4 regions of the Streptomyces sp. NBC_00328 genome follow, and region 2 is predicted to be linked to each of the others. Evidence: riboswitches for the same ligand, from Rfam matches in the RefSeq annotation. Region 2 holds a riboswitch; each other region holds the start of a gene.

What was found. Region 2 has a riboswitch for cyclic di-AMP ahead of OG485_RS08850 (C40 family peptidase). Riboswitches for the same ligand answer to the same signal wherever they lie in the genome.
Region 1: linked by a shared signal. The riboswitch ahead of OG485_RS21275 (M23 family metallopeptidase) and the one ahead of OG485_RS08850 (C40 family peptidase) in region 2 are both predicted to bind cyclic di-AMP.
Region 3: linked by a shared signal. The riboswitch ahead of OG485_RS25275 (transglycosylase SLT domain-containing protein) and the one ahead of OG485_RS08850 (C40 family peptidase) in region 2 are both predicted to bind cyclic di-AMP.
Region 4: linked by a shared signal. The riboswitch ahead of OG485_RS04065 (NlpC/P60 family protein) and the one ahead of OG485_RS08850 (C40 family peptidase) in region 2 are both predicted to bind cyclic di-AMP.

Annotation. Positions count from the first base shown of each region.
Region 1 is NZ_CP108013.1:4,869,321-4,877,092, reverse strand. Features, by position in the region: gene OG485_RS21290 (dihydrofolate reductase family protein) at 1-1,002, shown strand, start outside; tRNA gene OG485_RS21285 (tRNA-Met) at 1,109-1,182, shown strand; gene OG485_RS21280 (PP2C family protein-serine/threonine phosphatase) at 1,605-2,666, shown strand; cyclic di-AMP (ydaO/yuaA leader) riboswitch at 2,973-3,129, shown strand; gene OG485_RS21275 (M23 family metallopeptidase) at 3,140-4,174, shown strand; gene OG485_RS21270 (aldo/keto reductase) at 4,313-5,257, shown strand; gene OG485_RS21265 (PrsW family intramembrane metalloprotease) at 5,366-6,712, opposite strand; gene trmB (tRNA (guanosine(46)-N7)-methyltransferase TrmB) at 6,800-7,636, opposite strand.
Region 2 is NZ_CP108013.1:2,042,978-2,050,749, forward strand. Features, by position in the region: gene OG485_RS08840 (ATP-dependent Clp protease proteolytic subunit) at 127-762, shown strand; gene OG485_RS08845 (hypothetical protein) at 770-1,075, shown strand; cyclic di-AMP (ydaO/yuaA leader) riboswitch at 1,436-1,608, shown strand; gene OG485_RS08850 (C40 family peptidase) at 1,612-2,085, shown strand; gene OG485_RS08855 (LysE family translocator) at 2,156-2,797, opposite strand; gene OG485_RS08860 (LysR family transcriptional regulator) at 2,907-3,869, shown strand; gene OG485_RS08865 (ATP-binding protein) at 3,946-4,404, opposite strand; gene OG485_RS08870 (helix-turn-helix domain-containing protein) at 4,617-5,474, shown strand; gene OG485_RS08875 (DUF397 domain-containing protein) at 5,486-5,710, shown strand; gene OG485_RS08880 (8-amino-7-oxononanoate synthase) at 5,786-6,910, opposite strand; gene bioB (biotin synthase BioB) at 7,081-7,772, shown strand, end outside.
Region 3 is NZ_CP108013.1:5,751,409-5,759,180, forward strand. Features, by position in the region: gene recQ (DNA helicase RecQ) at 1-895, shown strand, start outside; gene fahA (fumarylacetoacetase) at 1,160-2,389, opposite strand; gene OG485_RS25270 (HAD family hydrolase) at 3,000-3,809, shown strand; gene OG485_RS25275 (transglycosylase SLT domain-containing protein) at 4,216-4,971, opposite strand; cyclic di-AMP (ydaO/yuaA leader) riboswitch at 4,975-5,135, opposite strand; gene OG485_RS25280 (CocE/NonD family hydrolase) at 5,795-7,772, opposite strand, start outside.
Region 4 is NZ_CP108013.1:962,375-970,146, reverse strand. Features, by position in the region: gene OG485_RS04095 (DinB family protein) at 1-422, opposite strand, end outside; gene OG485_RS04090 (VOC family protein) at 653-1,027, shown strand; gene OG485_RS04085 (beta-glucanase) at 1,281-1,985, shown strand; gene OG485_RS04080 (hypothetical protein) at 2,162-2,335, shown strand; gene OG485_RS04075 (alpha/beta fold hydrolase) at 2,466-3,212, shown strand; gene OG485_RS04070 (hypothetical protein) at 3,299-3,529, opposite strand; cyclic di-AMP (ydaO/yuaA leader) riboswitch at 4,031-4,202, shown strand; gene OG485_RS04065 (NlpC/P60 family protein) at 4,210-5,991, shown strand; gene OG485_RS04060 (hypothetical protein) at 6,086-6,403, opposite strand; gene OG485_RS04055 (PadR family transcriptional regulator) at 6,582-7,112, shown strand; gene OG485_RS04050 (DUF2306 domain-containing protein) at 7,197-7,772, shown strand, end outside.

The DNA of each region.
Region 1 (7,772 bases), 2.8 Mb from region 2:
CTGGTGGGCGCCGGCACCCTGCGCACGGACAATCCGCGGCTCCTGGTCAACTCCGCCGAACGGCGTGCGGCCCGTGTCGCCGGCGGCCGTCCCGAATACCCCCTGAAGGTCACCGTCAGCGGTTCCGGTGAGCTCGACCCGGGGGCCCAGTTCTGGCACACGGGCGGCGAGAAGATCGTCTACACGACGGACGAGGGCGCGCTGCGGGCGTCCGCCCTGCTGAAGGGGATCGTCGGCGTGGACGTCGTCCCGACCGGACCCGCACTCGACTGGCGTGTGCTCCTGGAACACCTTCACGACGTACGGGGGGTGCGCCGCCTCATGGTCGAAGGGGGCGGCAAGGTCCACACCCAGCTCGTGCGCGAGGAACTCGCCGACGAGCTCCAGCTCGCCGTCGCCCCGCTCTTCGTCGGGCAGCCGGACGCGCCGCGGCTGTTCGGGACCGGGGAGTACCCCGTGGGCCGGATGCGGCTGGTGGAGACGCGGCCCGTCGGCGACGTCGTGCTCATCCGCTACGTCCCCACCGCGCCCGGCACCGGCTCGCTCGCCTCCGCCGCGGACCGGCGGTGGCTGGAGCTCGCCTGTGAGCTGGCGGAGCTGTGCCCGCCCTCGAAGACCGCCTTCAGCGTGGGCGCCGTCGTGGTCGCGGCCGACGGGACCGAGCTGGCCCGGGGCCACTCCCGCGAGGGCGGCGATCCCGTCGTGCACGCCGAGGAGGCCGCCCTCGCCAAGATCGACCCGGCCGATCCCCGGCTGGCCGCCGCCACCGTCTACAGCAGCCTGGAACCGTGCGCCCACCGTGCCTCCCGGCCCGCTCCGTGCGCCCGGCTCATCCTGGACGCCGGTGTGCGACGGGTCGTCACCGCCTGGCGCGAGCCCGACACGTTCGTCAGGGACGCCGACGGGAACGGGCTCCTCGCCGCCGCGGGCGCCCAGGTCGCCGTCCTGCCCGAGTACGCGGACCGCGCCAAGGCCCCCAACCGGCATCTGGCGGCCGGGTAGAAGCCGGAGAGGAGCCGGGGAGAAGCCGGGTGCCGGCGCCGCTGGAGGGGCGCGTTTAAACGGGTGTGCTTCGGGTCCCGCGGATGGCGTACACTGGTTTCAACGACGCGGGGTGGAGCAGCTCGGTAGCTCGCTGGGCTCATAACCCAGAGGTCGCAGGTTCAAATCCTGTCCCCGCTACTGAAGGCCAAGGGCCGGAACTCGGATTCACGAGTTCCGGCCCTTGGTGTTTGCCCCCACCGGTTCCGCCGGCCGCTCCGGGCTCCTTTCCGGCCTTCTTCCGGCTTCTTCCGCCTCCTTCCGCTGCCTTTCGGCCGCTTTCGCCTTCTTCCGGCCGTGGTTCCCCGGAGCCGGTCCCGGTTCGCGCGGTGCTTCGGGCCGGTCCAGGTCCGCTCCGGCAGGCGGTGTCCTCCCCCGGTCGGGCCACACCGGTCGCCCGCCGCCCCCGTACCGGGTCTTCTGGACGGGTGGCGGGGCAGCCGGCAGGTGAGTGGCGGACCGGACGGCCCCGTGACCGGGCCGACCGGCTGTCCCGCGGTGTCCGCGGGTCCGGGAGCGTCCCACCGCCCGGTCCGGCGGCGGGAGCGCAGCCGCGCGGGATCGTGTACGCACGCGCCTTCGTCCGGATCCTGCCCGTGCTGTTCGTCGCCGCCGGGGTCGTCTACGACTACCTCACCCCGTCGGAATTCACCGCGACCCCCCTGTTCGCGGCCGCGCCCCTGGTCGCCGCACCTCTCCATTCGCTGCGCGGAACCGTTCTCACCGGCGTCCTCGCCGTCGGCGCCGTGCTCATCACCCACTTTGTCCTCGGCATCGTCCTTCAGGTCGACGCGGTCACCGAGGTGGTCACCGTGGCGATGGCCGCGGTACTCGCCGTCCTCATCAACACGGTCGTCCGGCGCGGCGACGAACGGCTCGCCTCCGTCCGGGAGATCGCCGAGTTCGCGCAGCGTGCCGTGCTGCCCGAGCCCGAGGCGCGGATCGCCGGACTGGAGGTCGCGGCCCGGTACGAGGCAGCGCAGGAGGACGCGTTCATCGGCGGGGATCTGTACGCCGTGCAGGACTCCCCGCACGGTGTACGGCTGGTCGTCGGGGACGTACGGGGGAAGGGGATGACCGCGGTGGCCACCGTCGCGACGGTGGTCGGGGCGTTCCGGGAGGCGGCCGAGCAGGAGGCGACCCTGGAGGGCGTCGCGGAGCGCCTGGAGCGGGCGCTGACGCGCGCGGGCACCCGGCGCGACAGCGTCGACGCGGCCGAGGGGTTCACGACCGCGGTCCTCGCCGAGATCCCGCACGGCGAGGACGTCGTACGCGTCGTCAACCGCGGCCACCCGCCGCCCCTGTTGCTGCATCCCGACGGCACGCTCCGCACCCTCACCGCCGAGTCCTTCGCGCTGCCGCTCGGGATGAGTGAACTGGGAAGCCTGCCCGCCCCGACGGTGCGGGAGGGATTTCCGCGCGGGACGACGCTGCTGCTGCACACCGACGGACTGTCCGAGGCCCGTGACGCGCGGGGGGAGTTCTTCGACCCGGCCGCCTGGCTGGCCGGACGGGTCTTTCCCTGCCCCGACACGCTGCTGACCGCCCTCTTCGAGGCGGCCCGCCTGCACACGGGCGGCGCGCTGACGGACGACATGGCGCTGCTCGCCGTCCGGCGCCCGTGACGGGTGCTCGCCGAGGGGAGCCGCGCGTTGTCCGGGAGGTCTTTCACCCCCTGGGCGACGGCTTTTCCGGGCTCGGTCACGAGCGGTGACCGGGCGGTGCCCCTCCGCGTAGCATCTGACTTACCGTCAGGAAAACCCGTGTCGACACCATGCGGTCAACTCGCCCGTTTTTCATCGCTCATGACCCCAAAGTCCTGGCCAAGAGCCGTTAATGATCAGTCGGAACGGCTTGGAATTCGGTGCCTGGGTCTATTAACGTTCGATAACGCAGCGCGGTCGTCACAACCGTCACAAGAGGCGGCTCCGTGCGCGCACGCGCCGAATCCCGTAAGGGAACCGGGGAACCAACTCGTGGGGTGAATCGAGCGTATTCCGCCGTGGAAGCACGGTGGCCGTACGCGCGTAGGAGACCTTCCTGCTCCGAACCCGTCAGCTAACCCGGTAGGCGGCAAGGAAGGAAAGGAGTGCGCCAGGTGGCGTCCAACCGGCCCGCTCAGCCAACCTCGTTCGCGCCGAACGAAACACACACCTTCGGCTACGGCAAGGACGAGGGACCCTGGGAGGAGTGGAATCCCACCGCGGATTCCGTCGCTCCCGTCCGCGGCCGGCACCGCACGGGCAAGCAGCGCGGCGGAGGACTCGCCCGCAGCTCCACGGTTCTCGGCGTCGGCGTCATAGCCGCCGTCGGCGCGGGTGGTATCGCCAGCGCCGCTCCGGGCAAGCCGCCCGTCTCGATCTCGCTGCCCGACCTGTCGTCGGTCACCGATTCGGCCAAGGCCCTGATCTCGGACGGCGGATCCAGCACTCCCAAGGGCTCCACGACCCCGCTCACCAGCGCCGGTCTGACCACCGCCGACGAGGCCCAGGGCACCACCGACGCCGGTGAGGCACTGCGCGACCGCATCATGCAGCAGGCCCAGTCGCAGCAGAACCAGGCCGACACCGCCACGCAGCAGGCCGCCCAGACGGCCGCCGCGAAGAAGGCCGTCGACCTCGCCGCCAAGCAGCAGAACGAAGCCGAGGCCAAGGCCGACGCCGTGAAGGAGAAGGCGGAGGAGGCGGCCAAGGCGAAGGCCGAGCAGGAGCGCCTCGCCGAGCTCGCCAAGAGCTACTCGCTGCCGACGTCCTCGTACACGCTGACCTCGACCTTCGGCGAGGCCGGTGCCCTGTGGTCCTCCGGCTACCACACCGGACTCGACTTCGCGGCGCCCACCGGCACGCTCATCAAGGCGGTCCACAGCGGCACCATCACGGAGGCCGGCTGGGCCGGAGCGTACGGCTACCGCACGATCCTCACCCTCGACGACGGTACGGAGCTGTGGTTCTGCCACCAGTCGTCCATCAGCGTCAGCGTGGGCCAGAAGGTCGCCACCGGTGATGTCATCGGGCGCGTGGGTGCGACGGGCAATGTCACCGGGGCGCACCTGCACCTCGAAGTGCACCCCGGCGGCGCCGCCACCGGCATCGACCCGATGGCGTGGCTCCAGAGCAAGGGCCTCAACCCCTAACCCCTGATTTCCGATCTCCGGCAGCCCTGACGTCAACCCCCCCGACGTCAGGGCTGTCGGTCGTCCGGGCGCGGACGACGGCCCCCGGCCCAGGTGATTGCGGAATACATCCGTCCGGGACGGGTGTTGAGCCCGTACATGACTTCTCTTCGCAAGCTCGGTTCGTCCGACCTCGAGGTCTTCCCGCTCTCCCTCGGGGGCAACGTCTTCGGCTGGACGGCCGACGAGACCCGGTCCTTCGCCGTGCTCGACGCCTACGCGGCAGCCGGCGGCAACTTCCTCGACACGGCCGACTCCTACTCCGCCTGGATCGAGGGCAACGAGGGCGGCGAGTCCGAGACCATCATCGGCAAGTGGCTGAGGACCCGCGGCAACCGCGAGGACATCGTGGTCGCCACCAAGGTCAGCCAGCACCCCGCGTACCAGGGTCTGTCCGGTGCCAACATCAAGGCCGCGGCCGACGCGTCGCTGCGCCGCCTGGGCACCGACCACATCGACCTCTACTACACGCACTTCGACAAGCCGGACGTGCCGGTCGAAGAGATCATCGGTGCCCTCGACGAGCTGGTGACGGCCGGCAAGGTGCGGCACATAGCCGCCTCCAATATCTCTCCGGAGCGGCTGCGGGAGTCCCTGGAGTTCTCCGACCGCGAGGGCCTCGCGCGGTATGTCGCGCTCCAGCCGCACTACAACCTCGTCTCGCGCGACACCTACGAGGGCTCCCTGCTGGAGGTCGCCTCCCAGGCAGGTCTGGCCGCCGTCCCGTACTTCGCGCTCGCCTCCGGTTTCCTCACCGGCAAGTACCGCCCCGGCACGACGGTCGACTCGGCCCGGGCCGCGGGCGCGGCCAAGCACCTCGACACGGAACGCGGGCCGCTGGTCCTCGCCGCCCTCGACGAGATCGCCGCGGCCCACGGCGTCGCCGTCCCGACGGTCGCCCTCGCCTGGCTGGCCGCACAGCCGACGGTCGCCGCGCCCATCGCCTCCGCCCGCACCGTGGAGCAGCTCCCGGCCCTGCTGGGGGTCGCGGACCTGGTGCTGACGGACGAGGAACTCACGCGCTTGACGCAGGCGTCGGCGTAACGGCCGTAGCGCGGGCGCGCGGACCCGGGTACCCACCGGCCCGTGGCCCAGGTGCGGGGGACCGGACCGGTGGTGTCCACCGGCCGGTCCCGGGCCGGGCGTCGGGCCCTAGGAGCGGTACGGGTTGTACGCGGGATACGGGGCCGGCGCGGATGCCTGTGCCGGTGGGCCGTAGGGCCGGGCCGGCGGGGCGATGTAGCCGTACCCGGGGGCCGGCCAGGGCGGCGGCGCGGGCAGCGGTGCCGTGGCGCGGGCCGCGTAGGCGAGGGCCGGACGGGCGATCTCCCGGCGGCGCCACAGCTGGTCGAGCAACTCGCGCTCCCGCACGACGAAGTCGGCGCCCGCACGGCCCCGGCGCCCCCGGTGGCGCAGGAACGCCAGCGAGGTCGCGTACGCCTCGTACTCCGCCACCGAACGTGCCGCGCTCTTCCCGAAGTGGTGGCCGGCCCACTCGCGCGCGAGCTGCCGCGCCCGCATCGAGCCGAGGACCCACGGTTCGGCCGCGCCCAGCCAGCCGGCGGCGGTGTACACGGGCAGTTCGGCGCGCACGGTCCGCAGCTCGCGCTGCCGGGTCCAGACGACCAGCCAGGTCAGCAGCCCGAACGCGGGCACCATGAACGCCGCGTACACACCGAAGAACCCGAACCGGCCGAAGCCCGCCGAGCTGTTCCAGATCGCGTGCATGCCCATCGCGAGCAGCAGTCCGGTGAGGGGCAGCAGCACCCGGCGCGCGTGCTGGCGTTCGGCGGACAGCGCCGCGACGCCGAAGCCGAGGCCCGTCAGCACGGTGAACAGCGGATGCGCGAAGGGCGACATGACCACGCGGACGAAGAACGTCGCCGCGGTGACCGAGGCGAGCCCGCTCTCCCCGCTGAGCTGGTCGGTGCCGAACGCGGTGCCGAGATAGAGGATGTTCTCGGTGAAGGCGAAGCCGGTGGCGGTGACCCCGGCGATGACGACACCGTCGACGATCCCCGTGAAGTCCCGTCTGCGGAAGAGGAAGACGAGCAGGACGGCCGCCGCCTTCGCCGACTCCTCGACCACGGGCGCTATGACGGTCGCGCCGAGCGTGTCGGCGCCGGAGGGATCCGCGGTCGTCATGGCTATCCAGCGGGTCGCGAAGCTGTTGGCGACGATCGCGATGAGCGCGGCCGCGCAGGCGCCCCAGGCGAAGGAGAAGAACAGGTTGCGCCAGGGGCCCGGCTCGACCCGGTCCAGCCACCGGAAGGCGGCTATGAGCAGCGGCACGGGGAACACGGCCAGTCCGAGGCCGACCAGGAAGCCCTCGGTCCCGGTCTGTTCGCGGACGAGGGCGAGGATCACCAGACCCGACATCGCGAGCAGCGTGATCAGTGCTCCGTACCGCACCCAACCGCGCTGCCACCAATGTGGATGTCGCAGCGCGGGTCCGGCGGGGGCGCCGGGCCGGTTCGGGTACGACGGATGGATGGCCACGGCATTGACCCTAACGAGGGAGGGCGCGGCCCGCGACGGTAACCGGCGTCCCCGGGATCTCCCGGCGGACGCTGGCGGGTGTGCGGGTCAGTCGCCCGGGGTGTGCTGGTCTCGATGCTGTACGCGCCGGAAGAGGAGGTCGTTCACCACATGACCCTTGTCCAGTCCCTGGCCCTCGAAACGGGTCAGCGGCCGGAACTCGGGACGAGGCGCGAAACCGCCGTCCGGCCGGGTGTTCTCGAAGGCGGGGTGCGCGCTCAGCACTTCGAGCATCTGCTCGGCGTACGGCTCCCAGTCCGTCGCGCAGTGCACGAGCGCGCCCGGCGCGAGGCGGGTCGCGGCGAGATCCAGGAACTCGGGCTGGATCAGCCGCCGCTTGTGGTGCCGCTTCTTGGGCCAGGGGTCGGGGAAATAGACGCGCAGGCCGTTGAGGGAGGCGGGCGGCAGCATCTCGCGCAGCAGGATGATCGCGTCCCCGTTGGCGACGCGGATGTTGGTCAGGCTGTTCCGCTCGGCGAGATTGAGCAGGTTGCCCTGCCCCGGTGTGTGCACGTCCACGGCGAGGATCCCGGTCCCCTGGTCCTCGGCCGCCATCTGCGCGGTGGCCTCGCCCATGCCGAAGCCGATCTCCAGCACGACGGGCAGGTCCGCCCCGAACAGCTCCGCGAGGTCGAGCGTCCGCCGTCCGTCGATGTCCAGACCCCACTTGGGCCACAGCCGCTGCAACGCGTCGGCCTGTCCGGTCGTCACCCGGCTCCGGCGCGGCTGGAAACTCCGGATCCGCCGCTCGAAGTGCGAGCCGGCGGGATCCGCCTGCGGACCGTCGGGGAAGCGGGGTCCGCCCTTGGCGCGGTGGTGACGCGGCGAGCCGTCCTCGGCGGAGGCGGGCCGGGTCTCTTCGGTGGAGTCGAGGAATTCAGACACAGTGGGGTCGATTTTACGGGCGTCGTGCTGCGGGGCGGTCCGTCCGGCGGCGGGCGTCGTGCTGTGGGGCGGTCCGTCCGGCGGCGGGCGTCGTGCTGTGGGGCGGTCCGTCCGGCGGCGGGCGTCGTGCTGTGGG
Region 2 (7,772 bases):
CGCGTACGGCACCGCTCGGACGGTCCCCGGACAGGGGCAGGGCCGATTTCGCTCTCAGCATGTCCCCTCCCCCGGAGACGTACGTCCTGTACATTTTTTACAGACGTCGATCTGAGGAGGCGCGCCATGCGCAGCCCGTCCGCCCGCCATGTCCTGCCGGAGTTCACCGAACGCACGAGCTCGGGGCACCGGACCCTGGATCCGTACTCGAAGCTGCTCAGCGAGCGGATCGTGTTCCTCGGGACACCGATCGACGACACGTCGGCGAACGACGTGATGGCGCAGTTCGTGTACCTCGAACACCAGGCGCCCGAGCAGGACATCTCGCTGTACATCAACTCCCCGGGCGGCTCCTTCAGCGCGATGACCGCGATCTACGACACGATGCGGTTCGTCACCTGCGACGTGGAGACGGTCTGCCTCGGCCAGGCGGCGTCGTCTGCGGCCGTCCTGCTGGCCGGCGGCACCCCGGGCAAGCGGCTCGCCCTGCCGGGAGCGCGCGTCCTCCTGCACCAGCCGTCGGTCCCGGAGCCGGTCCAGGGACAGACGAGCGACCTGGTCATCCGGGCCGGGGAGTTGCTGCGCACCCGCGAGATCCTCGAGGACATGCTCGTACGGCATACGGGGCGGAGCCCGGAGCGGGTCGCCGCGGACATCGAGCGGGACAAGATCTTCGACGCTCCGGCGGCACTGGCCTACGGGCTGATCGACCGGATCGTCCCGAGCCGCAGGGCCTCGCACGAGACGCCCGGCGCGAGGTGAGCGGCCGATGATCCCGGACCTCCCCCCGCTGCCCGCGCTGACCCGCGCCGAGGCCGAGCTGATCGACCGCTATCTCGACGTGGTCGACCTGGTCGGCCGTATCAACCCGTCCCGTCCCGGAGACACCTATCGCGGCCTGAGGGCGGCTCAGGCACTGGTCGGCAAGGCGGCGGCCCTGCGGGACGCTCTCACGCTGATGCACCAGCGGGGCGAGAGCGAGGTGCACGCCCCGACGCTGGCCCAGGCCCTGCGGGTGCTCGACGGGGAGCGGCGGGCGAACCGGGTCACCTTGCCGCCCGAGTCCGGCAGTTGACGGACCCGCACCGGAAGGCCGGTACGCGCCGTGGCCGCCGACGTCCGGACCGCGACTCAAACGGACCGGATGGTGTACCCCCCGTTGGCGTATTCGCCCAACCTTTCTACGACCCCTCCGAGTTGCGCAACACGCGGCGTCCGAAGGCCGGATGAGGCCCGTCGTCGCAGGTGCGGGCCTCATCCACGTCCCCAACACGTGCTCGAACGGAGGGGTGTTCACTCGAACGGGTGAGTGGTGAGTAAGCCCACAAAACACCGGTTCCGCTCGGATTTTCCTACTCCCATGAGTGAAGATCCCTTCCGACGACAAGCCCCCGCCACAGCGGCGGGGCGGTCCGGGCGGACGCCGAGTCCTGCCGCCGCCCGGATGCCCGGTCGACAGAAGTGGATCGGCAGGAGTGGAGGACCCAGCTAGACGGGCCGCCGGAACAGTTCCGGGCGGTCCTTGGGGTGAAGCCGCAACAGCGGCCGGGCAACTTCGCCAGCCCGAATCCGACAGGTCATCCTTCACAGGCGGCTGACGAAGGGTTGCGCATGACTGCGCTCAATCGTGTCCCGTCGCTGTGGACCCGGGCCGGTACGGCCTCGGCCCTCACCCTTGCCGCGGTGGGCGGCAGCCTCGTGGTACCCGGCGCCGCGCCGGACGCCGAGGCGGCCACTCTTGCGACGAGGGCACTCCACGTCGCGGCATCGAAGCACGGCTCCCCCTACCAGTGGGGCGCCACGGGACCTCACCGCTTCGACTGCTCCGGGCTCACGCTCTACTCGTACAAGAAGGCGGGCAAGAAGCTGCCTCGTACGGCCGCGGCCCAGTACAACAAGACGCACCACGTCTCGGCCTCACACCGCAAGGCCGGTGACCTCGTGTTCTTCCACTCCGGCCGGAACGTGTACCACGTCGGTATCTACGCCGGGAAGGGGAAGATCTGGCACTCTCCGAAGACCGGGGAAGTGGTGAAGCTCCAGAAGATCTGGACGAGAAGCGTCTGGTACGGCAGGGTCGGCTGACCTTTCGCCCGGGGCGGCGGCGCGTGCCGCCGCCCCGGAGCGGGCCCTCCACGGGCCGCCCGACGCCCTCTCAGCTCCTCAGCGGCTCCAGCACCAGGACGACGCCCAGAACGGTGAGAGCGCCGCCGGTGGCCCCCGCCACGGCGCGCGCGGCACGCGGCCCGCGCAGCCACCGTCCGAGCCGGTCGACCAGCAGCGCGACCGCCGGGAACCACACCAGGGCCAGGACGACCACGATCAGCGCGAGCACCAGCGTCCGCGGCACCACCGCGCTGCCCGCGGGCACGAACTGCGGCAGCAGGCTCAGGAAGGTGACGGGCGCCTTCGGGTTGAGCACGTTGGTGACGAACCCCTGCCGCAGCGGACGCGGGCCCGCCCCCTCGGTCACTGCCCCCTCGCCCGCCGGTCCGTCAGCCGCCGCGCCGCGCGGACGGTACAGCGAGTGGAGCGTGCGCAGGCCCAGGTACAGCACATAGCCGCCGCCGAGCAGCTGGAGCGTCCGGAACAGCGTGGGCACGGCGGTGAGGACCGCGGCGACCCCGGCGACGGCGAGCGCGGTGTGGACGAGCAGGCCGCCCGCGATGCCGAGGGCGCAGGCGACCCCGGCACGGCGCGAGACGAGTGCGTTGCGTACGACGACGGTGAAGTCCGCGCCCGGCATGGCGACCATCCCCGCGGCGACACCTGTGAAGGCGATGAGCTGTGCGTCCATGCGTCCAGGCTGCCCGGAGCGGGCCTTCAGCAGGTATGTCGAATATCCTGGGCGGGCCTTAAGCAATCGTTTAGGCCGGGCGGCGTGCCACCGGTCCCGGGAGGCCGCGATGTACGACCCGACACGGCTCGCGGCGCTGGTGGCGGTCGCCGAGGCGGGGTCGATCACCCGGGCCGCCGAGCGCCTCGGATACACCCCGCCGGCGCTGTCCCAGCAGGTGGCGAAGCTGGAGCGGGAGGCGGGGGCGACGCTGCTGGTGCGCTCCCACCGCGGAACGCGGCTCACCGACGCGGGTGAACTGCTGGTCGTACGGGCCCGCCGGGTCCTCGACGAGATGGAGCTGGCCCGGCACGAACTGGCCGGTCTGACGGGACTGTCGGGCGGCACGCTGCGGCTCGGCACCTTCCAGACGGCGGGCACCCATCTGCTCCCGCCGGTACTCAGCGCCTTTCGCCGGGCCCACCCGGACGTGGCGCTCGCGGTCGCCGACTACGAGCCCCCGCTCGGGATCGCGGCGGTCGCGGCCGGCGAGGTGGACCTGGCCCTCACGCACACCTACCGGCCCGCCGCGCCGGTACCGGTCCCGTCGTCCGTGGGCGTCGAGCCGCTCCTCGTCGAGGAGCTGGTGCTGGTGACCGCTCCCGGCCACCTCCTCGCGGACGGTACGGCACGGCTGCCGCTCACCGAGCTCGCCGGACAGCCGCTGATCAGCATGGCCCCGCACCACCCTCCCCGGCAGGGTGTGGAGGCCGCGCTCGCCCGGGCGGGGGCCACACCGGCGGTGCTCGTCGAGACACCGGTGTACGCCCTGGTGTGCGCGCTGGTCAGTGCCGGGCTCGGGGTCGCGGTCGTGCCCGAGATGGTGGCGGCGACCGCGGCGACGCCGGTGAGCGCCCGGCTGCTGGAGCCGGGAGACCTGCGCCGCACGATCTCGGTCGTCCACCGGGCGGATGTCACGGTCCCCGCTGCCGACGCGTTCCGCGCCCTGCTGCGCGGGGCGTTCGGACGAGCCGGAAGGCACCGGCTCTCCGGCCGGCCGGAGACCCGGGGGCGTCGGGACAACATCCTCTAGTGCGACTCCTGGTACGACTCCGTCAGGTCTGCGTCGATCCCGGGATCCCCCTGGGGTCTGCCGTCTGGATCGGACCCTAGGGCTCTTCCGGCCACCCCGCCGGCACCGGCTGGACGGGGACCGTCCACGGGAGTTCGATGGAGACCGTCTTGCCGCCCTCCCGGGTCGGCACGACGGTGAGCCTGCCGCCGCACTCGGCGGCCAGCCAGCGGATGATCACCATGCCGCGGCCGTTGTCCTGCTGGACGGCCGCGGGCAGCCGCTTCGGAAAACGCGGATGGCTGTCGGTGACACCGATACGCAGACGCTCCTCCCGGTCGAGGCGCACGCCGACCGTGAAGGTGGGTGACTGCCCGAACGTGTGCTGGACGGCGTTGGTGGCCAGTTCGGACACGATCAGACGGACGGTCTCGGCGACTTCGCAGTCGCCCGGCAGGCCCCATTCGGACAGCACTTCGGCGACGAATTTACGGGCCACGGAAACCGAGACCGGTTCGCTCGGCAGGGTGACGGATGCTTCCTGATGGTCTGCCATGGCGACGTTCGTCCCTTTCCCACGGGACCGGAGCCCGACACCGAGCGGATGGTTCGAGTACGGTCCCGGACTGGTGCTTGCGCCAGACTGCCATTACCGGGCCGGTCGCGGGTGCGATCCACCGACTAATGCATATATCTGTCGCTCGATGCGGTGAACTCTGCGTCGGCAGAGCATATTCGGGCGACTTGGAAGGAGTAAGGAGAACAGTCATGCAGCACGGTCCCGCGGTGCGCCGCCGCAAGCTCGGTGCCGAACTGCGCGCGCTCCGCGCGGGTACGGGCCTCACGAGCGGTGAGGCGGCCCGCCTGCTCGGCTGGCACCAGTCGAAGGTGAGCCGCATCGAAACCGGCACCAGCGGGGTGAAACCGGCCGATGTGGAGCGCCTGTTGCACGCGTACGGCGTCGATGATCCCGAACTGCGTGAACTTCTCGTCGTATTGGCCGGATCCGAGGGCAACGGGCGCCACCACTGGTGGCACGCGTACCGCGGTGTGCTTCCGCCCGCCTACCGCGACTTCATCAGCCTGGAGTCGGGCGCCAGCGCCATGCGCACCCTGGAGACCTCTGTCGTACCCGGACTGCTGCAGACGCCGGAGTACGCCCGCGCGGTCACGCGGGCCGCCGTGGACGGTCTGGAGGAGAGCAAGCTCGACGCCCTGGTCGAGGTGCGCCTGGCCCGGCAGGACGTCCTGCGCTCGAACCCGCCGCTGGAGCTGTCCGCCGTCCTGGACGAGGCGGTGTTGCGGCGGGAGGTCGGCGGCCCCGACGTCATGGCGAGCCAACTGCGGCGGCTGCGGGAGGCCGCCGCCCTGCCCCAAGTACGGCTCCAGGTACTGCCGTTCGCCGCCGGGGCACACATCGGAGTTACCGGGCCTTTCGTTATTTTCTCATTTCCGAACACAACCGATCTGGATGTGGTTGTTCTCGACCACTTGACGAGTAGCCTCTATCTCGAACGGAAAGAAGACCTCCAGGCCTACACCGAGGCCTTCAACACCCTTCAGTTCCACGCCCTTTCGCCCGAGGACTCGTTGGACTACATCGCCGTGATAGGTGACGGCGCGTAAGGAGGCACGTCATGTCAGCAATGCCTCGGTACGTACCTTCCAGCACTTCACTGCACCCTGTGCGATGGCTGCGCAGCAGCCGCAGTACCGGGATGAACAACTGCGTCGAGACGGCACGCCCGAGCACCGGACCCTGGTCCGGAATGGTCGCGGTGCGCGATTCCAAGAACACGGCGGGACCCGCCCTGCTGTTCACCCCGGACGTCTGGAAGGGGTTCATCACCAGGCTGGACTGACCCCGCACGGATCACCGCTCCGACAGATCACCGGCCGGCCGCTCCGGCGGACCACCGGCCGATCGCTCCACCGGTTCACCGGTTCCGGCTGATCACGTCCACCGCGTGCTCGATCTGCTCCTCGGAGAGGTCCGCGCGGGCCGTCAGCCGCAGTCGCGAAACGCCGTCGGGCACCGACGGGGGACGGAAACAGCCGACAGCGAGGCCCGCCTCGCGGCAGTCGGCCGCCCATCGCACCGCCCGTTCGGGGGACGGTGCCCGCACGGAGACGACCGCGGCGTCCGGTCGCACCGCGGAGAGGCCCTCCGCCGTCAGCCGCGTGTGCAGTGCCCTGGCCACCGCGCGCGCCCGCGCCGCCCGCTCCGGTTCACGGCGCAGCAGCCGCAGCGCCGCCAGCGCCGCGCCCGCCGCCGCGGGCGCCAGGCCCGTGTCGAAGATGAAGGTGCGCGCCGCGTTGATCAGATGGTCGATGACGGCCGCCGGGCCGAGGACGGCGCCGCCCTGGCTCCCGAGCGACTTGGAGAGCGTGACGGTCACGACGACGTCCGGGTCCCCCGCGAGCCCCGCGGCGTGCGGAGCACCCCTGCCGCCGCGGCCCAGGACACCGAGCCCGTGCGCGTCGTCGACGATGAGTCCGGCGCCGTACTCCCGGCAGGCCAGGGCGAGTTCGGCGAGCGGGGCCGCGTCGCCGTCCACCGAGAAGACCGTGTCGGAGACCGTGACCGCGGGTCCGTCGTGGGTGCCGAGCGCCTTGCGCACGGCGTCGGGGTCCACGTGGGAGACCACCTGTGTGGTGCCGCGGGCGAGCCGGCAGCCGTCGATCAGGGAGGCGTGGTTGCCGGCGTCGGAGACGACCAGCGAGCCGTGCGGCGCGAGCGCGGTGACGGCCGCGAGGTTGGCCGCGTAGCCCGAGGACAGGACGAGCGCGGACTCGAAGCCGCAGAAGTCGGCCAGTTCGCGTTCCAGCTCGCCGTGGAGTTCGGTGGTGCCGGTGACGAGCCGGGAGCCCGTCGCGCCGCCGCCCCACCGGCGCGCGGCCGCGGCCGCGCCCTCGGTGACCTCCGGGTGGCGGGCGAGCCCGAGGTAGTCGTTGCTCGCGAGGTCGAGGAGCGGCGAGTCCGCGGGACGCGGGCGCAGCGTTCGTACGAGTCCGGCCCTGCGGCGCGCCTCGGCCTGCTCGTCGATCCAGCCGAACGCCATGTGTCCTCCGGGTCTCGCCGCATGCGCGGTGGCGGTGATTTGTAGGCAGTGCACAGACCCTAGCGGTCGCTCCGCGGGCCCATGATGTGGCAATACCCACACGTCGAACCATCTCTGTTGTGCAAACTCTCCTTGGCCGGAAGCGGTCGCATAGGCCAGGATCGGACCTCATGGACCTGCTGAACACGCTGGTGGACAAGGGGCTTCGGCGCGAGCTGCCGACCCGCGACGAGGCGCTGGCCGTACTGGCCACCTCCGACGACGACGTACTCGACGTGGTGGCCGCGGCCGGCAAGGTGCGCCGTCACTGGTTCGGGCGACGGGTGAAACTGAACTATCTCGTCAACCTGAAGTCGGGCCTGTGCCCGGAGGACTGCTCGTACTGCTCGCAGCGTCTGGGCTCCACGGCCGGCATCCTCAAGTACAGCTGGCTCAAGCCCGACGAGGCCTCCCGGGCCGCGGCGGCCGGACTGGCCGGTGGCGCCAAGCGGGTCTGCCTGGTGGCCAGCGGGCGCGGCCCGACGGACCGTGACGTGGACCGGGTCTCCGACACGATCAAGGCGATCAAGGACCAGAACGAGAACGTCGAGGTGTGCGCGTGCCTCGGCCTGCTCTCCGACGGCCAGGCCGAGCGGCTGCGCGCGGCGGGCGCGGACGCCTACAACCACAACCTGAACACGTCCGAGGGGACGTACGGGGAGATCACGACCACCCACACGTACGCCGACCGGGTGGACACCGTCCAGAAGGCGCACGCGGCCGGGCTGTCCGCCTGCTCGGGTCTGATCGCGGGCATGGGCGAGTCGGACGAGGACCTCGTCGACGTCGTGTACGCGCTGCGCGAGCTCGACCCCGACTCCGT
Region 3 (7,772 bases), 3.7 Mb from region 2:
CCGGGCCACCGCCCATCTGGACTCGATGCTCGCCCTGTGCGAGACGGTCCGGTGCCGGCGCTCCCAGCTCCTGGCCTACTTCGGCCAGGACCCCGACACACCGGACTGCGGCAACTGCGACACCTGTCTGACGCCTCCGGAGACCTGGGACGGCACGGTCGCGGCACAGAAGCTGCTGTCCACGGTGGTACGCCTCCAGCGCGAGCGGGGCCAGAAGTTCGGCGCGGGCCAGATCGTCGACATCCTGCTGGGGCGCAAGACCGCCAAGGTGATCCAGTTCGACCATGACCAGCTGTCCGTCTTCGGTATCGGCGAGGAGCTGGCGGAGTCCGAATGGCGCAGTGTCGTACGGCAGTTGCTGGCCCAGGGGCTGATCGCGGTCGAGGGCGAGTACGGCACGCTGGTGCTGACCGACGAGAGCGGGACCGTGCTGCGGCGCGAGCGCGACGTGCTGCTGCGCAAGGAGGCGCCGAAGCCGGTCACGTCGCGGTCGTCGGCACCCAAGGGTGAGCGCAAGGCCAAGGCGGCGGTGGCCGAACTGCCCGCGGAGCTCGTTCCCGCGTTCGAGGCGCTGCGTGCCTGGCGGGCGGAGCAGGCGCGCGAACAGGGAGTCCCGGCGTACGTCATCTTCCATGACGCCACGCTGCGGGAGATCGCCACGGTGTGGCCCACCTCTGTGAAGGAGCTGGGCGGTATCAGCGGGGTGGGCGAGAAGAAGCTGGCGACCTACGGGGAGGGTGTCATCGGGGTGCTCGCCTCGCTCGCCGACGGCACGCCCGGGGCCCCGGGAGACGGCGGCAGACCCGAGGCGGCGCCGGTTGCGGCGGCCACTTCGGCACCGGACCCGGACTGGCCCGAGCTGGACCAGGAGCCGGAGCCCGAGGACTGGATGTAGCCCGCCCGAGGCAGAGGACCGGGAACGGGGGCGACGCCCCGCCGACCCCATCGTCCCTGCCGGGCCAGCCGCGCCAGCCGGGCCCGCCGGGCACGGTGGCCAGGATCCTGGCCACCGTGACACGGACTCGTTCCCGCCGGAAGACCTCCGCGGGACCCTCGGCCGAGGCGCCTCCGGCCTCTGTCGGACCTCTGCCGAGGTATCCCGAAGGTATCCCCGAAGGCTTCTGCCGGAGCCTCCTGAAGGGGCCTGCCCAGGAGAGTCCTACTGGGAGACGGCCGGTGTGATGCGGCCCCGGACCTCGCCGAGGCCCACCCGGGTCCCGCCCGGACCGGGGGCCCAGGCCGTCATGGTGACCTCGTCGCCGTCCTCGAGGAACGTGCGCTTGCCGTCGGGGAGTTCGAGGGCGTCGCGCCCGTTCCAGGTGAGTTCGAGCAGCGAGCCGCGCTCGCCCTCGGAGGGGCCGCTGACGGTTCCGGAACCGTACAGATCGCCGGTGCGCAGGGAGGCGCCGTTGACCGTCATGTGGGCCAGTTGCTGGGCGGCCGTCCAGTACATGGTGGAGAAGGGGGGTTCCGAGACGACGTGGCCGTTGATGGCCACGGAGATCCGGAGGTCGTAGCCGCCCGGTTCCTCGGAGGCGTCGTCGAGATAGGGGAGGAGGGGGTGCGTGCGGACGGGCGGGGCCACCAGGGCGTCGTCGAGGGCGTCCAGCGGGGTGATCCACGCCGACACGGACGTGGCGAAGGACTTGCCGAGGAAGGGGCCGAGCGGGACGTACTCCCAGGCCTGGACGTCGCGCGCCGACCAGTCGTTGAGCAGGCAGAGGCCGAAGACATGGTCGCGGTAGTCGCCCAGGGGCACCGGACGGCCCTGTTCCGAGGGGGTGCCGACCACGAAGCCGACCTCCGCCTCGATGTCCAGGCGGACCGAGGGGCCGAAGACCGGGGCGGCGTCCGCGGGGGCCTTGCGCTGGCCCGACGGGCGGACGACATCCGTGCCGGACACCACGACCGTGCCGGAGCGGCCGTGATAGCCGATCGGCAGGTGCTTCCAGTTCGGGGTGAGGGAGTCGGCGGCATCGGGACGGAAGATCTGGCCGACGTTCCGGGCGTGGTTCTCGGAGGCGTAGAAGTCGACGTAGTCCGCGACGGTGAAGGGGAGGTGCAGCGTCACGTCGGTGAGCGGGTGGAAATGGGGAGCGAGGGTCTCCCGGTGGGCCGGGACGGTCACCCAGGCCGTCAGCGCGCGCCGGACGTCGGACCAGGCGGTGCGGCCCGCGGCGAGCAGCGGGTCGAGGGTCGGCTGCGCGAGCAGCCCGGCGTAAGGGGAGCCGAGGGAGCGGGCCGCCGCGCCCGCGTCGAGCACGTGGTCGCCGAGCCGTACGCCGACGCGTCGCTCGGGGTCGCCGGCCGGGTCGGTCAGGGAGAACACGCCGTACGGCAGGTTGTGCGGGCCGAAGGGGTCGCCCTCGGGGACATCGAAGGGGGGCATCGGTTGGTGCCTCGCTTTCGGATTCGTACTCGCCATGTGATCCATGCGTTCCACGCGTTTCATGTGGTCGGGCACACGTTACGGGGGAGTGTCCCCGCTGCGGCAGGGCCTAAAGGGTTTGCAATGTCCGTATTGGTCCCGCGCGGAGCCGGAGGTCGCTGGGCGGCGGGTGCGCCGAAGCCGGGTGACGGGTGCCGCTTCTCGGTTCCGTGGCCGCGCTTCACGGACCTGCTCGCGGCTGCCCGAGGCTGCCCGCGGCTGTCTCGTACGCTTCCGTGGCGCACTTCCCAAGGCGGGAGGAGTTCGTCTCTGCCCGGCCCAACGGGCTTGTCCGTGAACGGACTTGCCGATGTCCGGCCCCGGTGGCCGGCGTGGTGCGGTACGGCGGCCGAGGTGGCCTGTCGGCGAGTTGGCCTTTGTCCAGGGGGTGTTGGGGAAATGTGGTCGGTCGTGTGCGGGAAAGTCGGTGTGGACGGAAGTGGAGCGTGGGTGATCCGAAGCGGTCGCAACGCGCTTACCACCGTGCGGTGAACGGCGTTGCTGACGGGATACCGGACGTCGTCCGGTTCAGGCCGGGCCGATGAGTCGTTCGATCCGTATTCTTCGGATCATGGCCGCTCCGACTGCATATTCACTCATCGCCACTGACCTGGACGGAACGCTGCTGCGCGGCGACGACACACTCTCCGACCGGTCACGTGCCGCGTTGGCGAAGGTGACCCGGGCAGGTGCCCGGCATCTCGTGGTCACGGGCCGACCCGCACCACGCGTGCGACCGCTTCTCGACGAACTCGGCGGCGAGGGACTGGCGGTGTGCGGGCAGGGGGCGCAGCTGTACGACGCCGGCGCGGACCGCATGCTGTGGTCGGTGACCCTGGACAGGGAACTGGCGGAGACGGCGCTCGGCAAGATCGAGGCGGAGGTCGGGCTGCTGTACGCGGCGGTCGACCAGGACGGCGTGGACGGGCTGACGCTCATCGAGCCGGGCTATGTCATGCCGCATCCGACCCTGCCCGCGGTGCGGGTGCCGCGCCGGGACGACCTCTGGGCGGAGCCGATCAGCAAGGTGTTGCTCCGTCACCCCTCCTTGTCCGACGACGAGTTGGCGTCGGCGGCACGGGGAGTGGTCGGTTCGCTGGCGACGGTCACCATGTCCGGACCCGGCACCGTCGAACTCCAGCCATGCGGGGTGACCAAGGCGACGGGCCTGGCTCTCGCCGCGGCGCACCTCGGGCTCACGCCGGACGCGACGCTCGCCTTCGGTGACATGCCCAATGACATCCCGATGTTCGACTGGGCGGCCCGAGGTGTGGCGATGGCCAACGCCCATCCGGAACTGAAGGCGGTGGCCGACGAAATCACCCTGTCGAACGAGGACGACGGGATCGCGGTCGTGCTGGAGCGCCTCTTCGGCTTCTAGTGCCGCGACAGGCAACGTTCGCCCCGTCGCGACTCCCGGCACGCACTCTCGCCGCACCGGCCGAAAGCCCAAGTACATCCAGTACGAGGACTTCCGGCCGGCACGCCGAGAGCACGCACCGGGCGCCGCTCCTTGACGGGCAAACGTTGCCTGCCGCGGCACTAGCGGCGCAGGCGCCCCAGCCTGGCGCGCCCGCAAACGCACACCCGCCGACACGCCCGCCCGGCGCACCCACGAACGCACACCCGCCGACACATTCGGAGCGCACCCGCCCGCCGTGCCCACGGACGCGCACCCGCCGCCGCGCCCGCGGACGCACACCGGCCGACGGGACCGCAACGCACCCGCCGACGGGCCGGGAAGGCGCCGTCGGCGGGTGCGGAGGAAGACGGGGTGCGGGGTGCGATCAGTAGGCGCCGTTGACGTTGTCCATCGAGCCGTACTTGTCGGCCGCGTAGTTGCAGGCCGCGGTGATGTTGGCGACCGGGTCGTAGATGTTCCACGACGTGCCGGCCACGTGGTACGCCTGGAACGTGGGGTCGATCACCTGGAGCAGGCCCTTGGAGGGGATGCCCGCGGCGGCGTTGGAGTCCCAGTTGTTGATGGCGTTGGGGTTGCCGGAGGACTCGCGCATCACGTTGCGGTGGATGCCGTCGTAGCTGCCCGGGATGCCGGCCTTGGCCATGACGTCCAGGGATTCCTTGATCCAGCCGTCGAGGTTGTTGGAGTACGTCTTGGCGGCGGCCTGGGTGACGGTGGTCGACTTGGCGACGGCGGCGGTCGCCTTCGCCGTGGTGCGGACGGTCGTCGACTTCAGCGTCTTCGTGCCCACGGTCAGCTTCAGGCCCGGACGGAGGTGGGCGGGGTTGTCACCGATGACCGCGCGGTTCGCCGCGTACAGCTTCTTCCAGCCGCCGCTCTTGGGGTACTTCTGCGCCACCTTGGAGAGCGTGTCGCCGGCGACCACCTTGTAGGTGACGAGCTGCACGTTGGGGATCACCGCGGTGTGGGCGGCCTGCGGGGCCTGCGCCGGGGTGGCGGCGCTGGCGCCGGTCGCGCTCACGAGCGGGAGGGCGAGGGCGATGCCGCCCGTTCCGGCGGCGATCATGCCCCGGGTGATGACGTTGGTCTTCATGCGGCGGTGCTTGCCTCGTACGGGCATGACGAATTTCCTCTCCGACGCCTGCGAGGTGAGCTGTCGGGTTCGGGCGGGAGATGCCCGGCCGCGCTGTGGGCGCGGCTTCACCCCAAGCCGGTCCGGTGTGCCCGGATCGGCGGCTTACCTGTGGTTCCCCCGCTCCTGCCGTGCGTGGGTCGATGGGTTGCCGGGCGGCGGCAGGATTCGGCGATCCGCCCGGGGTCGACCAGAACGTATGCGAGAGCACATGTCCGAAACAAGATGAGATTTGACCGCGAAGATCGCTTTCTCCTGGTTAATGCACGGGTAAAAAGTCCGATTGCGCCGGAATTAGATCCTCAACTTGCCTTTGGCAAACGGGTTGGGTCGCGAAGGGCGCGCGGCGGGAGTCCGGTTCGCCGGTGACCCAACTCACGAGACCAAAGAGCATCAAGGCGGCATGAGGGGTAATTCGGGCATCGTCCTTGCGGTGGAAGCCGCCGCCGAGCCCTTCGCGGGGTACCGAGAGGCCCCTGGCGCGGCGGGAATTGTGGCGCGGGACACATCGGGGAACGTGGCCGCCCGGTGGCGGGCGCGCCTCCCGCACGCGAGCCGAAGCCGCCCGGACGCAAGCCGAAGCCGCCCGGACGTGGACCGAAGCCGCCCCGACGCGGTTCCGAACCCGGGCCGGTGCGCGGTGAAGTGCGCCTCGCGCCACCGGTGTTCGGCGCGAGAGTGTCCTGCCGCCGTCCGGGGCGCGGCGATACGCCGGGGCCCGCGCCATGAGCGCGTCGCGCCGGCCCGGGCCTGGGGCGCGTGTGGATGCGCAGCGGTCCGAGGGAGTGAACTCCCGTGCCGGCGGGCCCAGTCAGCCGGCTGTGCGCGGGATGCGCTTCTCCCAGGTTCGATGGAAGACGACCTCGTCGCCGTCCTTGCAGACGAGTTCGTCGGTCGTGACGAAGTCCTGTGCGTCGCAGGTGATGGCGGAGACCGTCTCGACGCGGGCGTCCCACGGCAGGTCCGGGCGGTGCAGTCGGATCGACCAGGCCGAGTGGGCGCGGGCGGACAGCGGGTCCGAGGTGTCGATCGTGTACGTCTCCCGGGCCTCCTCCGTGCATTCGAGGCCGTCGGGGTACACGCGGGTACCGCCGCGCCCCGGGTCCACCTCAAGACGCCAGGTCTCCGCGGCCACGTCGCGCAGGACCAGGCGTCGGGGGCGGGGCTCGTCCAGGGTCGCCGAGACGGTCACGCCGAGGGGTGCGAACTGCTCCGGTTCCTCGAAGGCGACCGAGGGGTCCGACTCCGTTGCCCGTACCGGGAGTTCCAGGACGCTGCCGATCGGCTCCAGGGTGAAGCCCTCCTCCGAGCCCGGCTGGGGCCAGATCCAGGGCCAGTACGCGGAGGAGACGCCCAGCCGGATCCGGTGGCCCGCCGGGAACGCGTAGCCGATGGCGGTCAGGTCGAACACCACGTTCTCCGTGGTACCCGGTTCCCAGGGAACCGCCCGGTCGGGGCCCCGGCGCGCCGAGAGGTTCAGGGTGCCCCGGGTGACGAGCGTCGACGCTCCGTCCGGGGCCACGTCGCACAGCCGGGCGATCACCTGGCCCCTGGGTGACGCGGACGTCAGCCGCAGATTGACCCGGGGCCGGCCCAGTACCCAGGTCTCCTCAGGCACCTCGAACTCGAAGCAGGCCGAGCGGGCGTCCTCCTCCCGTTGGTCCGGCGGCAGGTCGGCGTCGTCGCCGGAAGGGAACAGCCGGCCCGCGTCGACCCCCGTGTGCTGCGGGGAGCGCACCGGCAGCGGGGCGCCCTGGAGCGCGTACGCGACCGGGGTCACCGAGGGCGAGGGCCAGGCCGGGTCACCCACCCAGCGGCCGGGGATCCGCGCGTACACCGTCGCCGGAGGGTGCGCGTCCATCACGTACGAGCGCAGAAGGGGGACGGAGAGCGCGTCCGTCTCCTCGTCCCTGAGCCAGTGGTCCCACCAGCGCAGCGTCTCCTGGAGGAAGCCGATCGCCGGTCCGGGCGGCAGGCCCCGGTCCGGGTACTGGCGGGACCAGGGGCCGATGAGACCTCGTACGCGATCAGGCGGCAGGTTCCGCACCAGGCGCAGCACCGTGTCGCGATGCGGATCGTGCCAGCCGCCGACCGCGAGGACCGCGGCGCGGATGGCCCCGTACTCCTCGCGGAGGCTGTCGTGGCGCCAGTACGCGTCCCTGGTCTGGTGTGCCAGCCAGGTGGGCGCGGCGGGGCGGATCGCCTCCAGCCGTTTCTCCCACATGCTCCGCCACATGCCCTCGCCCACGTGCGCGGGGTCCGGCGGGCGGGCGGCGAAGGCGAGCAGTCGGGCCGACCGGGCGTGCGTGTCGACGGCGAGGACGGAACCTCCCGCATGGTGCACGTCGTTGTCATAGAGGTCGTCGGTCGAGCAGACCGTGACGATCGCCTTGAGCGGCTCGGGCGCGCGGGCCGCGGTCCGGAGGGAGTCGAAGCCGCCCCACGCGATCCCGAACATGCCGACCCGGCCGGTGCACCAGGGCCGGGCCGCCAGCCAGGAGACCACCTCCACCCCGTCGTCCGGCTCGTTCCCCGTGTCCTCGTCCCCCGGCACTCCCTCCGAATTGCCGTGGCCGCGTACGTCCACGCGGACGGAGGCGTAGCCGTGCCCGGCGTACCACGGATGGCGCTGCTGGTCGCGCGGGGCCGTCCAGTCGGTCAGGCGGTACGGGAGGTACTCCAGGAGCGCCGGTACGGGCTCCTCGGTCAGCGGCCGCCAGATCCGGGCGTACAGACGGGTGCCGTCCGAGAGAGGGATGAGGACGTCCTCGTGAGTGGTCTCGTAAGGG
Region 4 (7,772 bases), 1.1 Mb from region 2:
AGCACGCGAACGACCGCGTGATGCAACGTCACCTCGTTCTTCCCGGCGGGCCACCACGGCACCGTGCCGGTCGTCTCCAGTGGCAGCGCGTCGATCGTCGCGTCCGCGTGAGCCCATGCCCGGCGGTAGAGCCCCACGACGAACTCGCGTGTCTCGTCCGCGGTGGCCCACATGTCCCCGTTCGTCTCGTGGGCGTGCTCCAGCCAGGGGAGCGGCTCACCGGACGGCCGTCCGAAGGTGTCGCCGAGGTAACCCAGTTCCATCGTGGCCACGTGTTTCACCAGACCGAGCAGGTTGGTCCCGGTAGGGGTGAAGGGGCGGCGGATGTCGTATTCCGAGAGACCCTCGAGCTTCCAGATCAAGGCGTCGCGAGCCGACTGCAGATAGCGGTGCAGGTCGGCCTTGAGGTCGGGTGAAGTCATGGCGTTCAGTCTGCCGGGCCCGGGGGCGTTGTAGTGGTCGACCGGATCAAGTAGCGTCACCGACGTGAACACCGGACCGGCGTCAAGCCACACACGGATCGGCAATCCGGCGGAGGGCTGATCGCCCAGTGGGTGCGCCGAAGGCACCGTCTCAGTCCGGCACGTGGACCTCCCAGTGCTTGTGCACCGCGAGTCCTTTTTCCGTGTCGAGCACTACTGAGGTCAGTCGAATGACAGTCACCTTCAATCACACCATCATCGCAGCCAAGGACCGCCACGAGTCGGCACGCTTCTTCCGGGAGCTGCTGGAACTGCCGGAAGCGCCGTCCTGGGGTCTCTTCACCAACATCCAGCTGACGGACGGCGTGCTGTTGCAGTTCGCCGAGCCACCGGTGGACATCCAGATGCAGCACTACGCGTTCCTGATCGACGACGAGCTGTTCGACCGGGCCTACCGGCGGCTCTGTGACGACGGCGTCGAGCACTGGGCCGATCCCCAGATGCGGCGCTCGGGCGAGATCAACAACGAACACGGCGGCCGGGGCGTGTACTTCAAGGACCCGGCAGGCCATGCCATCGAGTTGATCACCCGCCCCTACCTGTAGCCGGCGGAGCCTGGTCGGGTGCGCGGGATGCGGCGCCCGACCAGGCAGCCGGCCGAACCGGGCGCCGTGCGGGCGGGTGCGGGGGTGCGAGCGGTGGTGCGAGGCGCGGCAGGCCGAAGACAGGGTGCGCCGGAGTACGACTGGTTCACCCCGATGGGTTGTTTTGTGGCGGGTTGTCGCGAACAGGGCGTGGATGTCCGGTGCTTGGGGAGAACCTGGAGGTACGCGCAACGCCGTCATCGAGGAGTGCCGCGTGTCCGATGTCGTCTTCACGGCGGATTTCGCCTCGCCTCGGCAATGGGTCGCGGGCCATTCCTGGGCCTATCCCGACGGCGGTCCGGTCAATCCGGACGACGGGAAACTCGACCATCTGGTGACCGACCCCGCCTACTGCCGGACGGGCCGCTTCCTGGCCACGCGACGCCCGGACGGTGACTGGGACGCGGGCCTCCTCACCACCGAGGGCAGCGCGGACGGGTTCATGGTCCGTACGGGGGACGTGCTGGAGACACGGGTCAAGCTGCCGACGGTGACCGGGGCCTGGCCGGCCGTCTGGACATGGCGGGACGGCGGTCAGGAGATCGACGTCTTCGAGTACCACCCCGACAACCCGGACCTGCTGGAACTGTCCAACCATGTACGCAACACCCACCGTTACTACCGGAACCCCGCCATTCGGCCGGGTGCCTGGGTCGACCTCATGGTCGAGTTCGGCGCCCAGCGGGTCGCGTGGTGGGTGAACGGGATCCAGGTCTTCGACGACCGGCGCGGAGTGGGCAGATCCTGGCACGCCTATCTCATCGTCAACCTGTCCGTATGCGCCGGGCGTTACCACCCGCCGCCGCCTCCCGAAGCCTCCGAGATGGACTTCGAGGTGGCCCGGCTGACAGTCCGCAGATCCCGGGTCGGCAGGCCCTTTCCCGCGACGGAGGAGTACGGCGCCGACCTCGTGGACTGAGACGGGAACCGGGCGGCCGTCGGCGGGAGCACGGAAGCCGCCCGCCGGCCACTGGGATCCGCGGGCCGGGCACGGGAATCCTCGGCAGGTGCATCCGCCGAGCCCCTCGGCGCGGAAGCACGGCATCAGAAGCGACGCCGCGCCGGTGCGCGTCGCACCGACAGGTGCCGAGGGCCATGCCGAATCCGGAGCCGGGGCGGGACGCCCCCGAGACCGCCTACATCAGTCACGTCGGCGACTGCCGCAGGTGCCGACGGGAGTCGGGACGCTGCCCACAGGCGGCACGCCTCTGGCGCTTCTACCAGGAGTGGCGCGACGGTTACCGCGCGCGGCCCGAGGACACGGGCTGAGCCCACGAACTGAGCCCACGGCTTGGTCGGCTACGGGTGGTAGGTGGTCGGCGACCGGTGGCCGGTGAGATGATCCCTCCTCCCGGTCCAGTGCGAGGCGTGCGGGAACGTCGCGAGGTGGAGAGGTGTCATGCGAGGCTCTGCGCGGATGTCCGCCGATGATGTGTCCCGGTCCCGGGCGAGCGGCGCCCCCGTGGCGCTGCGTCCGTGTCACGTCGTCCGCCCGGACGCGGGTCCCGCGCGTGCCGCCGTACTGATCCTTCACGGTGGAACCGTCGACAGCAAGGACCCGTTGCGGCCGTGGAATGTGGCACGCGCCCGGATGCGGCCGTTCGTGCGCTCCGTGACGCGGGCCCTGCCGGACGGGAACGCGTTCGTCGGGCAGGTGCGCTACCGCTACCGGGGGTGGAACGGCGTGGACGCCGACCCCGTCGCCGACGTTCTGCGGGCACTGGATGAACTCGCCGCTCTGGTGGGGGAGGTGCCGGTCGTGCTCGTGGGCCATTCGATGGGCGGGCGCGCGGCCCTGCGGGCCGCGGCCGTGCCCCAGGTCCGGGCCGTGGTGGCGCTGGCGCCTTGGTGCCCGGAGGGTGAGCCGGTGGCCCACCTCCGGGGCAAACGCGTGATCGTGCTGCACGGCGACCGGGACCGGGTCACCGACCCCGCGGAGTCGTTCGCCCTCGTCCGCCGGGCCGCGGAGGCGGGATCCTCCGCGAACGCCGTGCGGGTCGAGGGCGGTGACCACGCCATGCTCCGGCGCGCGGGGACCTGGCACAGAGCCACCGGTGCGACGGTCGCCGATCTGGTGACCCGGATCGGCGCTGGGCTCGACCCGCTCCCCGCCGAACGGCCGGGTGGCGAACCCGGCGTCCTCTAGCAGCCGGTCACCGGTTGGCGTTCGGCGGTCGTTGCCGCCAGATGTGTCCGGCCCGTCCTCGGCCTCCGGTCGCGTTCGGCCGGCCGTCAGGGGCCGCGTGTGTCGAGCCGGTCGTCGGGGTCCGGGGTGGGGGAGAAGGGGCGTCGGGCGCCGGACGACGGCCGTGCGGTGGACGCGGGAAGCGGGGCGCCCGTCGACGGATCCCAGCTGAGGATCCACTCGAAGTCGCGTTGCAGCCGACGGGCCTCGCTTCGCACGAGCGTCGGTATGTCGCCGCGTTCGGAGATCAGTTGGGCATAGATCGGCGCATCGTGCACGTGGGGATCCTCGACTCGCTCTCGTGGTCTGACGTGCCTCGACGGTACGGCCGGCACGTGGCCGCAGTGGTCATCCGGCCAGCTCGGCCAGAACTGATCAAGGTGTGACCGATGGGTGCCGTCGATGTCGAACGACATGCCAGGGAACGTCAGTTCTGTGCACGCTTTCGACACATCCGGGGCGGCTGGGCGGGTGACCGGCGGACCTGGACGACCCGGCCCCGTGCGGTCGGCCGGCCGTCGGGGTGGAGCGGGGCGGTCCGGCCGGGCGGGGGGTTCGGGGTGGGGCCGGGACGGTCATCGGGCCCCGAGCGCCCAACATCCTTGCTCAGCGGCTTTTTCGAGCACGGCCCGTGTCCTCACCGTCGCGCTGCGAGGTGATGCGATGAAGGTCACGAAAATGTATCGGACATCTGGGACGTGGATCTTCACATCGGGTGCACAACATGGCTAAGTTGGCGACCGGGCCGCCCGACTCCCTCCGGCGAAGCTCGCCGGGCGGCGCGGCCTCCGCCGAATCCTGCCTGTCCTCGTGGCAGCTGGAGCCGGGGACCCACCGAACTTGGGGTGAATCGGCCAACTGCCTTACGGGGTAGGGGCCGTAGGGCATACCTTCCGGAATCGTCCGCCCGAACCCGACAGCTAACCCGGTAGGCGGACGACGGAAGGAGCACCACTCCATGGCGCCGGAACGCACCCCGCCCAGCGGCGAAGAAGTCGCCCGACGGCTCTCGTCCCTCTACGACCAGGCGGAGCTCGCCACCGGTAAATTCAACGGGACCCGCGCCTCGGCGAACTCCACCCGCAGGCCGGGCCGACGGGGCTCCGGTCAGGGGGGCGGGGGTTCCGATCCCGCCCAGGAAGACCTGATGCGGCAGTTGTACGACGGGGCACGCTCCCGGTACGGACCCTCGGCTCCGGCCACCCTTCCGGCCGACAGGCAGCCGGAGCGCGGCGGCGAGAGTGCCCGTCCGAGGGAGGGCGCGAAAGGCCCCAAGGGGTCCGCGGGGGAACTTCCGACGGTGTATCAGCTGGAGCAGATCGTCCGGCCCGTCGCCGAGTTGACAGCGGCACCGATGCGCGAGCTGACCGCCGGCCCGGCTTCGGAGCCGGCCGCGCGCCCCGTCCTGGAGCTGACCGCGGGTCCGGTGGCCGGGACGACGGCCGGTCGCGCCCCGGCGCCGGGAGCCGAGGCCGTGGGCCGTGCGGCGCTTCCCGCGGGGTCCGCTCCGGAGGCCGCCCCACAGAAGTCCTCGCCGCACGTCAAGAAGCAGACCGCCCGGCGCAAGCTCGCCGCCGCACAGGAGCTGATGGCACGGAACGCGGCACGGCAGAGCATGCCCGTCGCGCAGGCCCCGGCGATCGAGTACCGGCCGGTGGAGGAACCCCGGCTCCCGTCCTTCCCGTCGGTTGGTCAGACGGGTTCCTTCCCGTCGGTTGGTCAGACGGGTTCCTTCCCGTCGGTCGGTCAGACCGGTTCGTTTCCGTCGGTCGGTCAGACCGGTTCGTTTCCGTCGGTCGGTCAGACGGGGTCGTTCCCGGCAGCCGGCCCGACCGGCACGTTCCCGTCGGTCGGTCAGACACCCGTGTTCCAGCCGGCGCCCCAGCCCGCCCCGTACGAGCCCACGCCCCAGCCCGCGGCACCCCAGCCGGCGCCCATGCCCACGGTCTTCGACACGGGCTCCATGCCCCGGGCGTACGAGGCGGCGCCTCCGACCGGCGAGTACAAGTCGGTCCTCCTGCCCCTCGGGTACGAGCCGCCGCCCCCGCCCTCCGAGTACACGTCGGTGCTCCTGCCCCTCGCGTACGAGACGGCGGCCCCTCCCAGCTCGTACCAGCCGGCTCCGATGCCCCCGGTGAGCGAGCCGGTGCCTCAGCCTCCGGTGTACGAGCCGGCACCGGGTCCCGTCGCGTATCAGCCGGCCCCCGCGCCTCCGGCGAACCAGCCGCCGCCCCCGCCGGCCGACGACGCCTGGCGGCAGTCGCTGCGGCCGGCCGGCCAGCAGCAGGCCTGGCCCGCCGCTCCCGGAGCCGTCGACACGAACCCCGGGTTCAGTATCGACAGTCTCGTCGCGCCCGCCGCCCCGCCGGTCGTCGGACCCGACAGCAGGGCCGCGGAGGCGGTCGCCTTCGCCCGCGCCCAGATCGGCAGACCCTGCGTGTGGGGAGCGTCCGGACCCGGTTCGTACGACCCCTCCGGGCTCACGCAGGCGTCCTGGAAGAGCGCCGGGGTCATGCTCCCCCGTGCGACGCAGGATCAGGCACAGGTCGGCCCGGCGGTCGCCCTCGGTGCCATGCAGCCGGGTGACCTGGTCTTCTTCCACGCCAATGTGAGTCACGTCGGCCTCTACGTGGGTGACGGCATGATGGTCCACGCTCCGAGTCCCGGAGCACGGATCACCGAGGAGTCGGTCGAATACGCCGGACAGGCGGCCGTCCACAGCGTCGTACGTCCGGTCTGACCTGCGGCCCGGCTCAGGGGCGTACCGCCGTTCGGGGTGCACCGGCCGCTCGTGAAGTGCCGTCGTCCGCGAGCACGGGCGCGGCGGCGCGCCGTCAGAACTCGCTGTCGATCCCCGTGACGGCGGCAGGCCCCAGCGGGGCGTCGTCCGGGGACAGGCCGCTGTCCAGGAGGGCGCCGGAGACGAGCCGCACGGCTTCGGCCTCGGCGCTTCTCCGGTCCGCCGCCTCGACCTCGAGCCGGACGGAGAACCTGTTGTCCTCGTCGACGGTCAGCAGGCTCAGTTCCTCGCTCTCGCCCAGGTCCGTGTTCTGCGGGTCCTGGGGGCGAAGCCTGCGCTCCACGTCGGCACGGGAGGCGTCCGACAGGCCGTGGACGAACGTCCCGGGAACGGTGATGACGTAGGTGGTCACAGGAGCTCCTAGTGCGGCCGGCGCGTGGGCCTGAAGTGGGGTCGGTTGTGTGATCGCCCGTATACCCCGCATTGTGCCGGGCACCCGGATCTTCTTCGCGTCGGGCGGAGCCGGCGGTGCGGTGAGCGGGCCCGGCGGTGCCTGCCGCCCGGTGATCGTGTGGCGATACGGTCGCCCCATGGCTGACGCTCGGTTGACCACCGCCTCGTATCTCGTCCTCGGCATCATCGACAAGCTGGGCGAGGCCAGCGCGTACGACGTGAAAGGGGAGGCGGCGCGGACGGTCGCCCCCTTCTGGTCGGTGCCGCACGCGCAGGTGTACGCGCAGTGCGACCGTCTCCTCGACGCCGGGATGCTGTCCCAGGTGCGGCAGGAGAGCGGCCGCAACCGCAAGGTGCTGACGCTGACGGAGCAGGGCAGGGCGGCCCTGCGGGGCTGGCTCGACGACCCCGCGTTCGTCCCGGTGGAGGCTCGTGAGCGCGGCATCCTCAAGCTGTGGTTCGGTGGCGAGCCCGCCGTGCTCGGTCCGGTACAGCTCGGTGAGCACCTCCGGACCCTGGGCGAGTACGAGGAACTCGCCGAGACCGTCGGGGAATTGCTGACGGGCGGGCAACGGGACGCGCTGGAGTTCGGAATCCGGTACGAGCGGATGATGATCGACTTCTGGCAATGGGTGCAGCGCCGGGACGAGGACACGACAGACCGTTGACCCCGGCGGTGGACGGCCCTACCGTCTCGATAGTCCAAACGAGACTATCGATGGCCGGGTCGCGGCCACGAGCAGGGAGTCGTCGTGCGCCGTCCCACGGGCACCACCTGGCGCCGCCTCGCCGTCATCGCCGTGTCCGCCGTGTGCGTGGGCTACGCGCCGATCGCGATGACCGAGCTGTGGCCGTACGCGCACCCCGGCGCACCGGCGTTCGGTGAGTGGATCCTGGCCCACGTGGTCTCGCCGCGCTACGTGGCCGACGCGCTGGCCACCCGGATCGGGCCGTACCGCCACAGCCTCGTGCCGATGATCGTGCACTCGGTGCTCGGTGGTGTGCTGATGCTGCTGGGCCCCGCGCAGGTGCTCACCGCCGTACGGCGGCGCACGCGGCTGCACCGGGGGCTCGGGGTGGTCTTCGCGGTGACCGTGTACGCCTCGATGGCGGGCGCCGGGATGTACCTGGCGCGCACGGCCCCCGAGGACGCCTTCAGCGGCGCCGCCTTCTGGATCGTGCTCGCGACCATCCTGGTGGGCACCGTGATGAGCGTGACCTTCGGAGTGCTCGCCGCCGTCGGGGGCTTCCCCGACCTGCACCAGCGCTGGATGCTGCTGTGCTACGGCTTCCTGCTGACCGCCCCGCTGCTCCGCTTCGAGTGGGGT